Linked DNA regions of Roseateles amylovorans. The protein of the gene in region 3 interacts with the protein of the main gene of each other region in a pairwise test. Links are inferred from orthologs where the notes say so. Each region holds a gene or a part of one and is shown on either strand. Other genes may lie near its edges.

What was found. The genes of interacting proteins can lie anywhere in the genome.
Region 1: the proteins of lpdA (region 3) and N4261_RS07145 interact in binary tests that used the Escherichia coli proteins (3 or more experiments, as listed by UniProt). The link is inferred for Roseateles amylovorans from one-to-one orthologs.
Region 2: the proteins of lpdA (region 3) and odhB interact in binary tests that used the Escherichia coli proteins (3 or more experiments, as listed by UniProt). The link is inferred for Roseateles amylovorans from one-to-one orthologs.

Annotation. Positions count from the first base shown.
Region 1 is NZ_CP104562.2:1,649,241-1,653,108, reverse strand. What follows is about bases 852-3,868. They hold N4261_RS07145 (UvrD-helicase domain-containing protein), read right to left. Parts: upstream 3,565-3,868; coding sequence 1,138-3,564; downstream 852-1,137. Other genes in these bases: N4261_RS07140 (YchJ family protein), read left to right, coding at 3,692-3,868. Outside these bases: N4261_RS07155 (PhoX family protein), read left to right, coding at 1-290; N4261_RS07150 (helix-turn-helix transcriptional regulator), read right to left, coding at 534-824. UniProt on the Escherichia coli protein: A helicase with DNA-dependent ATPase activity. Unwinds DNA duplexes with 3'-5' polarity. Translocates on single-stranded DNA with 3'-5' polarity. Initiates unwinding more efficiently from a nicked substrate than double-stranded DNA.
Region 2 is NZ_CP104562.2:4,565,518-4,569,322, reverse strand. Bases 1-2,954 are described here. They hold odhB (2-oxoglutarate dehydrogenase complex dihydrolipoyllysine-residue succinyltransferase), read left to right. Parts: upstream 1-821; coding sequence 822-2,087; downstream 2,088-2,954. Other genes in these bases: lpdA (dihydrolipoyl dehydrogenase), read left to right, coding at 2,245-2,954; N4261_RS18930 (2-oxoglutarate dehydrogenase E1 component), read left to right, coding at 1-713. In the rest of the region: more of lpdA, read left to right, coding at 2,955-3,672. UniProt on the Escherichia coli protein: E2 component of the 2-oxoglutarate dehydrogenase (OGDH) complex which catalyzes the second step in the conversion of 2-oxoglutarate to succinyl-CoA and CO(2).
Region 3 is NZ_CP104562.2:4,798,825-4,803,797, forward strand. The notes cover bases 871-3,802. They hold lpdA (dihydrolipoyl dehydrogenase), read right to left. Parts: upstream 3,280-3,802; coding sequence 1,462-3,279; downstream 871-1,461. Other genes in these bases: N4261_RS19935 (delta(1)-pyrroline-2-carboxylate reductase family protein), read right to left, coding at 871-1,306; aceF (dihydrolipoyllysine-residue acetyltransferase), read right to left, coding at 3,392-3,802. In the rest of the region: N4261_RS19930 (HDOD domain-containing protein), read left to right, coding at 1-157; more of N4261_RS19935, read right to left, coding at 395-870; more of aceF, read right to left, coding at 3,803-4,973. UniProt on the Escherichia coli protein: Lipoamide dehydrogenase is a component of the glycine cleavage system as well as of the alpha-ketoacid dehydrogenase complexes.

The sequences.
Region 1 (3,868 bases), 3.2 Mb from region 3 along the record:
CTGCGGGCGGCACCAGCACGATCGCCGGCGCCAAGGCGACCGCCGACACGGTGCGCCGCTTCCTGGTCGGACCGAAGGAATGCGAGATCACCGGCATTGCGATGACGCCGGACAACAAGACGCTGTTCTTCAACGTGCAGCATCCCGGTGAAGATGGCACGCCCGACTGGGCCGGCAAGACCTTCGGCAGCTACTGGCCGGCCAACCAAGCCGACCAGACGGTGAAGAAGCGCCCGCGCTCCGCGACGGTCGTCATTACCCGCAAGGACGGTGGCGACATCGGGATCTGACGCCCGTCCTCAGAGAGGCATGCAAGGCCCGCCACATGGCGGGCCTTTTTCATGCGCGTTCCATCACCTCACCGGCCCACCGCCGCACCAAGCCGCCGGGACGACCGATTGATGGGAATCGGCCAGCCAACGATCAAGGCATCAGGCATCAGGCATCAGGCGATCGAGCGATCAAGCCGTCGATCTGTCAGTGGGTCTGTAGATATCGGTCGACCAGTCGGCGAAACGATCGCCGAGAGCCGCTCAGTCGCGGATGGCCATGATGGCTTGCCGCACCACCTCGCGCTCCATCGCCGGGACGGCGAACAGCGTCACGCCCAGTTCCTGGGCCGCTCGCAGCACGGTGGGCAGCCCGACACCGGCGCCGCCCTTCTCGATGTTGATCATCGTCTGGCGGGAAATGCCCAGCGCATCGGCGGCTTCGACCAACGGAATGCGTCGGCGGGTGCGGGCCGATCGAATCGCCGCGCCAAGCGACGCGGCATCCAGGACCGTCGGGTCGTGAGGGGGATCAATGGGAATAACAGTTCGCATGGAGATTCCAGAACCTGAAAAGTTTCAATGCAACCTCCCTCCCAGTCGCGAGTCCGATCTCCAGGCGGACGCCCGGATCTCGGCGATGCACGCGCGCAGCTCCTGCCCAACTCTAACTGTTTCTGAAAAACGGCGTTGTCAGGGCCTCATCGCGGGGTCATCGCGGGGTCATCGCGGCGTCATCACCGCGTCTGGCGACTGCACGGCCCATCGGCCCGAGAGGCGCCCCGGCATGCGGCGGGAGATGCGGCGGGAGATGCGGCGGGCGATGCGGTGCGAGACGCGCCGCGCACGCGCCGCCGGGCCCTCTCGCTCAGTCGATCGGCGTCAGCTTGGCCACGCTCAGCGCCAGCCACTTCACGCCGTGGCGGCCGAAGTTCACCTGGGCGCGGGCATCCGGTCCACTGCCTTCCAGCGTGAGCAGCACGCCCTCGCCGAATTTGGTGTGGAACACGCCCTTGCCGACCCGCAGACCGCCATGTTCGTCGCCCGTCTTTTGTGCGGCCGACTGCTTCATCGACTGCGGCACCGGCGCAGAGGCAAAGGACGGCGGTTCCACCCGGCCCGCGCCCACCATGGACTTCAGCCCGGATCCGCGCTGCCAGGCTTGCTGATAGTCGCGCGCAAAGCCTGAGCCGAAGCCCTGGTTGCGAGGGGTCAGCCACTTCAGCGTCTCCTCGGGGAGCTCCTCCATGAAGCGGCTCTTGATGTTGTAGCGGGTCTGGCCATGCAGCATCCGCGTCTGGCAGAAGCTGATGTAGAGCCGCTGCCGCGCACGGGTGATCGCCACATACATCAGACGGCGCTCTTCCTCCAGACCGTCCGAATCGGACATCGAGTTCTCGTGCGGGAACAGGCCCTCTTCCAGGCCGGTGATGAAGACCGCATCGAACTCCAGGCCCTTGGCCGAGTGCACTGTCATCAGCTGCACCGCATCCTGGCCCGCCTGCGCCTGGTTGTCGCCAGCCTCCAGCGAGGCATGGGTGAGGAAGGCAGCCAGCGGCGACATGATCTCGCCGGTCTCCGCATCCGGCGTCGCCGGATTGGCGGGCGCAATCGCCGCGGGCAAGCCGTCGGCAATCTGGCCGGGGGAGTGCTCATCCACCGGCAGCGCAATCGCGTCCTTGCCGAAGCCCTCCTGGGTGACGAAGGCCTCGGCGGCATTCACCAGTTCGCCCAGGTTCTCCAGCCGCTCTTCGCCTTCTTTCTCGGCGCGGTAGAAATCCGCCAGACCGGAGGTCTCGATCACATGCTCGATGATCTCCCGCAGCGTCAGGCCGGTGGTGGCTTCGCGCATGGCATCGACCATGCCGACGAATCCACCCAGGCTCGCGCCGCCGCGACCGCTCACCGAGCCGATGCTCTGATAGAGCGATCGGCCGCTCTGGCGAGCGCCGTCCTGAAGCAGTTCCACCGTGCGGGCGCCGATGCCGCGCGCCGGGAAATTCACCACGCGCAGGAAGCTGGTGTCGTCGTTGGGGTTCTCGATCAGGCGCAGATAGGCGAGCGCGTGCTTGACTTCGGCCCGCTCGAAAAAGCGCAGGCCGCCATAGACGCGGTACGGGATGCCCGCATTGAACAGCGCCGATTCAATCACCCGCGATTGGGCATTGCTGCGATAGAGCACCGCGATCTCGCTGCGCGCCAGCCCTTGCCGATGCAGCGCCTGCGCCTCCTCCAGCAGCCACTGGGCCTCGGCGAAGTCGCTATTGGCCTCATGCACCCGCACCGGCTCGCCCGGGCCGGCCTCGGTCCGCAGGTTCTTGCCCAGGCGGTGGCTGTTGTTGCTGATCAGCGCATTGGCCGCATCCAGAATGTTGCCGAAGCTGCGGTAGTTCTGCTCCAGCTTGACGACCTTGCGCACCCGGTATTCACGCTCGAAGTCGCTCATGTTGCCCACGCGCGCACCGCGGAAGGCGTAGATGCTCTGGTCGTCATCGCCCACCGCGAACACGCCCTGCCCGTTGCCGGGTGGCGCGAACATCTTCAGCCAGGCGTACTGCAGCTTGTTGGTGTCCTGGAACTCGTCCACCAGCACGTACTGGAAGCGACGCTGGTAATGCTCGCGCACGGCGGCGTTGTCGCGCATCAGCTCGTAGGACCGCAGCATCAGCTCGGCGAAGTCCACCACGCCTTCGCGCTCGCACTGGTCCTCGTAGGCCTGGTAGATCTCGACCAGCTTGCGGGTCTGCTCATCGCGCAGATCGATGTCGCGCGGCCGCATGCCGTCTTCCTTGGCGCCGGCGATGAACCACGAGACCTGCTTGGGGACGAAGCGTTCCTCGTCCAGCTTCATCGCCTTGATGACGCGCTTCACGGCGGAGACGGTGTCGCCCGCATCCAGGATCTGGAAACCCTGGGGCAGGCCCGCCAGCTTCCAGTGCGCCCGCAGGAAGCGGTTGCACAAACCGTGGAAGGTGCCCAGCCACATGCCGCGCACATTGACCGGCAGCATCGCCGACAACCGGGTCACCATTTCCTTGGCGGCCTTGTTGGTGAAGGTCACCGCCATCACGCCGGCCGGTGTGGTGAGGCCCTGGCTCATGAGCCAGGCGATGCGGGTGGTCAGCACCCGGGTCTTGCCCGAACCGGCACCGGCCAGGATCAATGCTGGCTCCTGTCCCAGCGTCACGGCTGCATATTGCTCGGGGTTGAGGTTGTCCAGCAGACCGCGCGGCGAACGCGGGCTGAACAGGTCATCTTGAGACGCGCCGGGCGCACCGAAATCCTGGGAATTCATCCAGCCATTCTAGAGAGGCTGGCATCATGCCGCCTCCATGAAGCCAGAAAAAACCCGCACGGCCCCTGCCAGCCGCCCTTCCAGCACCGCTGGCGACAACACCGGAGTCGCTCAAGCGCCGTCCGCCATGCCGTGCCCGTGTGAAAGCGGCCGCTCCTACGACGCCTGCTGCGGTGTGCCGCACCGGGCCTTCACGGCCGACGGCGCCCGCATCGCGTCGACGGCCGAAGCCCTGATGCGCTCCCGTTACAGCGCCTTCGTGCTGGATCTGACCGACTACCTGCTCGCCACCTGGCATCCGGAC
Region 2 (3,805 bases), 230 kb from region 3 along the record:
CGGGTGAAGTGAAGTGGGGCCGTGCCAACGGCCTGACCCTGATGCTGCCGCACGGCTATGAAGGCCAGGGCCCCGAGCACAGCTCGGCTCGCCTGGAGCGCTTCATGCAGCTGGCTGCGGACAACAACATGCAGATCGTGCAGCCGACCACGGCTTCGCAGATCTTCCACCTGCTGCGTCGTCAGATGCTGCGCATGTTCCGCAAGCCGCTGGTCATCATGACCCCGAAGTCGCTGCTGCGTGCCAAGGATGCGACCTCGCCGGTGAGCGAATTCACCAAGGGCGAGTTCCGTACCGTGATCCCGGAACTGGGCACCGATTTCGACAACGCCAAGGTCAAGCGCATCGTGGCCTGCTCGGGCAAGGTGTACTACGACCTGGTGAAGGCCCGTGGCGACAAGAAGGACGTGGCCATCATCCGCGTCGAGCAGCTGTATCCGTTCCCGCACAAGGCCTTCGCCGCCGAGGTCAAGAAGTACCCGAACGCGACCGAGATCGTCTGGTGCCAGGACGAGCCGCAGAACCAGGGCGCCTGGTTCTTCGTGCAGCACTACATCCACGAAAACATGGTGGACGGTCAGAAGCTGGGTTATGCAGGCCGTCCGGCTTCCGCATCGCCGGCCGTCGGTTATGCCCACCTGCACCAGGAGCAGCTCAAGGCGCTGCTGGATCAGGCCTTCGGCAAGCTGAAGGGCTTCGTGCTGACGAAGTGAGTTATTGCGGACGCCAGGCGCCGCAATGACAACCGCGCCGGACGGTGATCCCGTCCGGTGCGGTCAGGCGCAAGGCTCCGGTTTACTGAAAACCGAGAGAAAAACATCATGGCAATCGTTGAAGTCAAAGTTCCCCAACTGTCGGAGTCGGTCGCGGAAGCCACCCTGCTGACCTGGAAGAAGCAGCCCGGCGACGCCGTGGCGATCGATGAAATCCTGATCGAGATCGAGACCGACAAGGTCGTGCTGGAAGTGCCGGCACCGTCCGCCGGCGTGATCACCGAGCTGACCGTGGCCAACGGCGGCACCGTGACCTCCGACCAGGTCATCGCCAAGATTGACAGCGAAGCCAAGGCCGGCGCCGCCGCCCCGGTCGCCGCCGCACCCGCACCGGCTGCTGCCGCGCCGGCTGCCGCTGCCGCGTCGTCGGACAGCACCAGCAAGGCGGGCGTCGCCATGCCGGCCGCTGCCAAGCTGATGGCCGACAACAACCTGGCCGCCGGCACCGTGTCCGGCACCGGCAAGGATGGTCGTGTCACCAAGGGTGATGTGCTGGGTGCGATCGAAGGCGGCGCCAAGCCGGCCGTCGTGACCGCACCGGTCGCCGCGCCCACCGCCCCGGCCGCCAAGCCGCTGCCCGCCGTGGCCGCGCCGACCGCCGCCAACCTGGGCGATCGCCCGGAACAGCGCGTGCCGATGAGCCGCCTGCGCGCCCGCATCGCCGAGCGCCTGCTGCAATCGCAGTCGACCAACGCCATCCTGACCACCTTCAATGAAGTGAACATGGCGCCGGTGATGGACCTGCGCAAGAAGTTCCAGGACAGCTTCACCAAGGAGCACGGTACCAAGCTGGGCTTCATGAGCTTCTTCGTCAAGGCGGCGGTGCATGCGCTGAAGAAGTACCCGGTGCTGAATGCGTCGGTGGACGGCAACGACATCGTCTACCACGGCTATTTCGACATCGGTATTGCCGTCGGCTCGCCGCGCGGCCTGGTGGTGCCCATCCTGCGCAATGCGGACCAGATGAGCTTCGCCGACATCGAGAAGAAGATCGCCGAGTTCGGCAAGAAGGCGCAGGAAGGCAAGCTGGGCATCGAAGAGATGACCGGCGGCACCTTCTCGATCTCCAACGGCGGCACCTTCGGCTCGATGCTGTCCACGCCCATCATCAACCCGCCGCAATCCGCGATCCTGGGCGTGCACGCCACCAAGGACCGCGCGGTGGTGGAGAACGGCCAGATCGTGATCCGTCCGATCAACTACCTGGCCATGTCCTACGACCACCGCATCATCGACGGCCGTGAAGCCGTGCTGGGCCTGGTGGCGATGAAGGATGCGCTGGAAGATCCGGCCCGTCTGCTGTTCGACATCTGAGCATGTCCACGGCGCGACCGCCTCGCGTCGTGGCCGCGGAGGCCACTCATTCCCCGCGCGGACTGTCCGCGCCTGGAAGGGGTGACCGCCGCGCCTGTTGAGGCGGTCGCTCGCGACGCCCCGGCACTTCGGGGTCTGCGAACAAGGAATCAAATTCATGAGCAAGCAATTCGACGTCGTCGTCATCGGCGGCGGTCCTGGTGGCTACATCGCCGCCATCCGCGCAGCGCAGCTGGGTTTCAACACCGCCTGCATCGACGAGTGGAAGAACGACAAGGGCGGCCCCGCGCCCGGCGGCACCTGCACCAACGTCGGCTGCATCCCGTCCAAGGCCCTGCTGCAATCCAGCGAGCACTTCGAGCACGCGGGTCACGGCTTCGCCGACCATGGCATCTCGATGAACGACCTGAAGATCGACATCGCCAAGATGATCGGTCGCAAGGACGCGGTCGTGAAGCAGAACAACGACGGCATCCTTTACCTGTTCAAGAAGAACAAGGTCACCTTCTTCCACGGTCGCGGCGCGTTCGCGGCGGCCAAGGATGGTGGCTATGAGATCGCTGTGACCGGCGCTGCTGCCGAAACGCTGCAGGCCAAGCACGTGATCATCGCCACCGGCTCCAACGCCCGCCAGCTGCCGGGCGCACCGTTCGACGAGGTCAACATCCTGTCCAACGACGGTGCCCTGCGCATTCCCGCCGTGCCGAAGAAGCTGGGCGTGATCGGCTCCGGCGTGATCGGCCTGGAAATGGGCTCGGTGTGGCGTCGCCTGGGTGCGGAAGTCACCATCCTGGAAGCGCTGCCGGCATTCCTGGGCGCCGCGGATGAATCCGTCGCCAAGGAAGCCGCCAAGGTCTTCAAGAAGCAGGGCCTGAACATCGAGCTGGGTGTGAAGATCTCGGCGGTCGAGAACGGCAAGGACGGCGTGTCGGTGAAGTACACCGATGCCAAGGGGGCCGAGCAGACGCTGGCGGTCGACAAGCTGATCATCTCGATCGGCCGTGTCGCCAACACCATCGGCCTGAATCCGGAAGCGGTCGGTCTGAAGCTGGACGAGCGCGGCGCGATCGTCGTGGACGGCGACTGCAAGACCAACCTGCCGAACGTCTGGGCGATCGGTGATGTGGTGCGCGGCCCGATGCTGGCCCACAAGGCGGAAGAAGAAGGCGTGGCCGTGGCCGAGCGCATTGCCGGCCAGCATGGACATGTCAACTTCAACACCATCCCCTGGGTGATCTACACCAGCCCGGAGATTGCCTGGGTCGGTCGCACCGAGCAGCAGTTGAAGGCGGATGGCGTGGCCTATAAGGCGGGCCAGTTCCCGTTCCTGGCCAATGGCCGTGCCCGCGCCCTGGGTGACACCACCGGCTTCGTCAAGTTCCTGGCCGATGCCAAGACCGACGAGATCCTGGGTGTTCACATCATCGGCCCGATGGCCTCGGAGCTGATCTCCGAAGCCGTGGTGGCGATGGAGTTCAAGGCCTCGGCCGAAGACATCGCCCGCATCTGCCACGCGCACCCGTCGCTGAGCGAAGCCACCAAGGAAGCGGCCCTGGCCGTGGACAAGCGCACGCTGAACTTCTGAGCCCCGGCTCTCGAACGGCGTGAAAGGGGCGGCGATGAGTCGCCCCTTTTTCCTTGACGGGTCGGCCCGTTGAAGCCCGCTCAAGCGCAGGCCCGATTGATCGTGAACCGAGCCTGGTTTGATCTCTGACGCA
Region 3 (4,973 bases):
CCTGATCGCCGAGCACCTCATGCGCCAGCACGAAGGGCTGGATGAGGACCTCGACTGGGCCGCCAACCGGACTGCGGCGCTGTCCTGGCTGCATTTGTCGGACGACGACCTGGAGCAATGGGACGAGGCCCTGCGTCCTTTGCTGGACGAGTCCTGAGGCCACGGCCGGACTGAAGCGAAACCGCGTCAAGCCGGGTCGGACCTGAACCGCAGAGGACGCGGCGCGGATCTCGATCTCGATTTCGATCTCGAGCCCCAACCCGGTCACGGACCCTCTCGCTCGCCTGCGGCCAAGCACTGCACTCCAAGCGCGGCGATCGCCTCGCCCCCCACGCCGAGCGCGGCGCCTGCGCGCCTGATCGCTTCCGTCCGGGGCGATGGGCAACACCCCGCCTCAGCGCCGCACGGCCACCCGGGCGGCGGCCAGATCCCAGCGCGCGCAGCCCACACTCTTGAACACCCGGGTGCGCCGATCGTCGATCGGGCGCTGGCCCAGCACCAGATCGTCCAGCGCGTCCTGCGGCTGGAACAGGCCGGCCGCCATCAGGTCGCCGGCCTCGGCCTGCGCGCCGACGGGATCGTCCACCCACACCTGCGCGCTGCGCAGCAGTTCGGGCGGCAGCTCCACCATGTCCTCGCGGAAGGCGCCCACGCCGATGACGACGGCGCCCTCCCCCACCCCGGGCCGCAGCACCGGCACCCGGCTGGTGGTGGCGCACACGATCACATCCCATTCATGCCGAGTCTGGGCCTCCGGCACGAGGGCCTCGACGCCCAACTCCGCCACGAAGGCCGGCACCTCCTGATGACCCTGCACATGGATGCTGGCCTGCGGATGCAAGGCCTGCATCGCCTGCACATGGGCCCGCGCCTGCACGCCGCCACCAACCACCAGCACACGCCGGGGCGCCGCACGCTGGAGATGCTGAAGGGCCAGCAGGCTGACCGCCGCAGTACGGCGGGCCGTGAGCGTGGGGCCGTCCAGCACGGCCAGGCGCTGGCCGGTGCGGCTGTCCATGGCCACGACTTCCCCCGCAATCGTCGGCAGGCCGAGTGCGGCATTGAGCGGATGCACGCTGACCAGCTTGGTGATCGACAGGCTGTCGCTCAGGCAGGGCATCACCAGCAGGACGCCGTCCTGGGCCAGGGGCAAGACCTGGCGCGGGGGGCAGGTCAGGCGCCCCTCGCGGTGCTCGCGGCAGACCTGCGCAATCTCCTCCATCAACAAGGACCAGGGCAAGGCTCGCGCGGTGGCGGCCCCATCCAGGACTTGCAGGGGCGGCGGCAGACGGGAAACTGGGGTCATGACATCGATCATCGGGCACGAAGGCGCACATCGCGCGCGCGGCGGACGGTGCCACGTTCGGCGCTTCGCATCTGTTCGCTGGCGCACAGAAACGCAAAAGAAGAAAAGCCCGGCACTTCGCAGAGCCGGGCTTCGGGTCGGTTCACGCGACGGCCTTATTTCCGCGGAGGCGGCACGTCGGTGCAGGAGCCATGGGCCACTTCCGCCGCCAGGCCGATGCTTTCGCCCAGCGTGGGATGGGGATGGATGGTCTTGCCGATGTCGACCGCATCCGCGCCCATCTCGATGGCCAGCGCGATCTCACCGATCATGTCGCCGGCATGGGTGCCCACGATGCCGCCGCCGATGATGCGATGGGTCTCCTCATCGAACAGCAGCTTGGTGAAGCCCTCGTCGCGGCCGTTGGCGATGGCGCGACCGGAGGCGCTCCAGGGCAGCAGGCCCTTCTTCACCTTGATGCCGCGGGCCTTGGCCTCGTCTTCGGTCACGCCGACCCAGGCCACTTCCGGATCGGTGTAGGCCACGCTCGGGATCACCCGGGCATCGAAGCGCGACTTGGCCAGCGCCTCGTCACCCAGCAATTCGCCGGCGATGACTTCCGCCGCCACATGGCCTTCGTGCACCGCCTTGTGCGCCAGCATCGGCTGGCCGACCAGGTCGCCGATGGCAAACACGTTGGGCACGTTGGTGCGCATCTGCACGTCCACCGGAATGAAGCCGCGGTCGGTCACGACCACGCCGGCTTTGTCCGCGCCGATCTTCTTGCCGTTGGGGCTGCGTCCGACGGCCTGCAGCACCAGGTCGTAGACCTGCGGCTCCTTCGGTGCGCCTTCGCCTTCAAAGGTCACCTTGATGCCTTCGGGCGTCGCCTCGGCCGACACGGTCTTCGTGTTCAGCATGATGTTGTCAAAGCGCGGCGCGTTCATCTTCTGCCAGACCTTGACCAGGTCGCGATCGGCGCCGGTCATCAGCGTGGGCAGCATTTCGACCACGTCCAGGCGCGCGCCCAGCGTCGAGTAGACGGTGCCCATCTCCAGGCCGATGATGCCGCCGCCGACGATCAGCATGCGCTTCGGCCGGCTGGTCAGCTCCAGCGCGCCGGTGGAGTCGATCACCCGCGGGTCGTCGGGCATGAAGGGCAGCCGCACGGCCTGCGAGCCCGCTGCGAGGATGATCTTCTTGAACTTCAGGGTCTGGGTGGTGCCGGTGCGGACCTGCGCCTCGCCGCTGGTTTCCTCGACGCTCAGATGCTGGGCATCGAGCAGCGTGCCGTAGCCGCGCACCACGGTGACCTTGCGCATCTTGGCCATCATGGCCAGGCCGCCGGTCAGTTTGCCGATCACCTTCTTCTTGTGATTGAGCAGCTTGGGCAGTTCGACCTTGGGTTCGCCGAATTCGACGCCCAGGTCGGCGAAGTGCTTGACCTCGTCCATCACGGCAGCCACATGCAGCAGCGCCTTCGACGGGATGCAACCCACGTTCAGGCACACGCCGCCCAGTGTGGCGTAGCGCTCGACCAGGGCGACCTTCAGGCCCAGGTCCGCCGCGCGGAATGCGGCCGAGTAGCCGCCGGGACCGCCGCCGAGCACGATCACATCGAACTCGCCGTCAGCGCTTCCGGCGTAGGTCGCGGCTTGTGGCGCCGCAACGGTCGGGGCGACCGGAGCAGCAGGCGCAGCCGCCGCGGCGGGCGCCGGTGCGGGGGCTGAAGCGGCTGGCGCAGGCGCGGCAGCGCCTTCGCTTTCCAGCGTCAGCAACACCGTGCCTTCATTGATCTTGTCGCCGAGCTTGACCTTCAGCGCCGTGACCACGCCGGCCTGCGAGGACGGGATCTCCATCGACGCCTTGTCCGACTCCACCGTGATCAGGCTCTGCTCCTGCTTCACGGTGTCGCCGACCTTGACCAGGATCTCGATGATCGCGACATCCTTGAAATCACCGATGTCGGGGACCTTGACTTCAACCAGTGCCATTTGTGTCTCTCACTGTCTGTTTCTTAGCGCGCCGGGCGGGCGCCGCGCTGCCCGAGGGCAGCCGGGCGCGGGCCTGGGCAGGGGTGACGGCCAGCCGCCACCGGAAGCCGCATCACAACGCGATGCGACGGAAGTCCGCCAGCAGCGAGGCGAAGTACACGTTGAAGCGTGCCGCCGCAGCGCCGTCGATGACGCGGTGGTCCCAGCTCAGCGACAGCGGCAGGATCAGGCGCGGCACGAACTGCTTGCCGTCCCAGACCGGGCGGGTCTGGGACTTGCACACGCCCATGATCGCCACTTCCGGCGCATTGATGATCGGCGTGAAGTAAGTGCCGCCGATGCCGCCCAGGGACGAGATCGAGAAGCAGCCGCCGGTCATGTCGGCCGGGCCGAGCTTGCCGTCGCGGGCCTTCTTGGCCAGCTCGGACATTTCCTGGCTGATCTGGAAGATGCCCTTCTTGTCGCAGTCACGGATGACCGGCACCACGAGCCCGTTCGGCGTGTCGGCGGCAAAGCCGATGTGGAAGTAGTTCTTCAGGACGAGCTGGGCGTTGTCGCCGGTGCCGTCGAGCGAGGCATTGAACTCGGGGAACTTCTTCAGGGCCGCCACGGTGGCCTTGATCATGAAGGCCAGCATCGTCACCTTGATGCCGGACTTCTCGTTCTCCTTGTTCAGTTGAACGCGGAAGGCTTCCAGCTCGGTGATGTCCGCATCGTCGTGGTTGGTGACATGCGGGATGGTGACCCAGTTGCGATGCAGGTTGGCGCCGCTGATCTTCTTGATCCGCGACATGTCCTTGCGCTCGACCGGACCGAACTTTTCGAAGTCGACCTTGGGCCAGGGCAGCAGACCCGGGAAGGCGCCTCCACCGGCGGCCGGTGCGGCGGCCTTCTGGGCCACGGTCTGGGCCTTGCCGGCCATCACGGCCTTCACGAAGTCCTGGACATCGGCTTCGGTGATGCGGCCCTTGGCGCCGGAGCCCTTGACCTCTTGCAGCGGCACGCCCAGCTCGCGGGCGACCTTGCGGATGCTCGGCGAGGCATGCGGGAGCTTGCCTTGCGGCGCGGTCGGCTCATGCGGCGGCAGCGCGGCGGTCGGCACCTGGCGCTCGGCCGAGGCCGGCGCGCTCGCCTGGGCGGGCGCCGGGGCGGCAGCGGCCTGGGCCGGTGCGGCCGCAACGGGTGCCGATGCCGGTGCGGCAGCCGGTGCGGCCACCACGGCGCCAGTGGCTTCCACCACGGCGATCTTGGTGCCCTTGGCCACCTTGTCGCCGAGCTTGACCAGCAGTTCCTTGACCACGCCGCCGTGCGAGGACGGGATCTCCATCGAGGCCTTGTCGGATTCGACGGTGATCAGGCTTTGTTCGGGCTTGATGGTGTCGCCGACCTTGACCAGCACCTCGATCACGGCGACTTCGTCGAAGTCACCGATGTCGGGAATGACGATGTCCACCGGACCGGCCGATGCGGCGGGCGCCGGGGCTGCCGGGGCAGCAGCGGGGGCGGCAGACGATGCAGCAGGCGCCGGCGCTGCAGCTGCGGCCGCCGGTGCAGCCGCGGCAGGTGCCGGTGCAGGCGCTGCGGCATCGGCCGATTCGATGACGACCAGCAGCGAGCCTTCGCTGATCTTGTCGCCGATCTTGACCTTCACTTCCTTGACCACGCCGGCGTGCGACGACGGGATCTCCATCGAC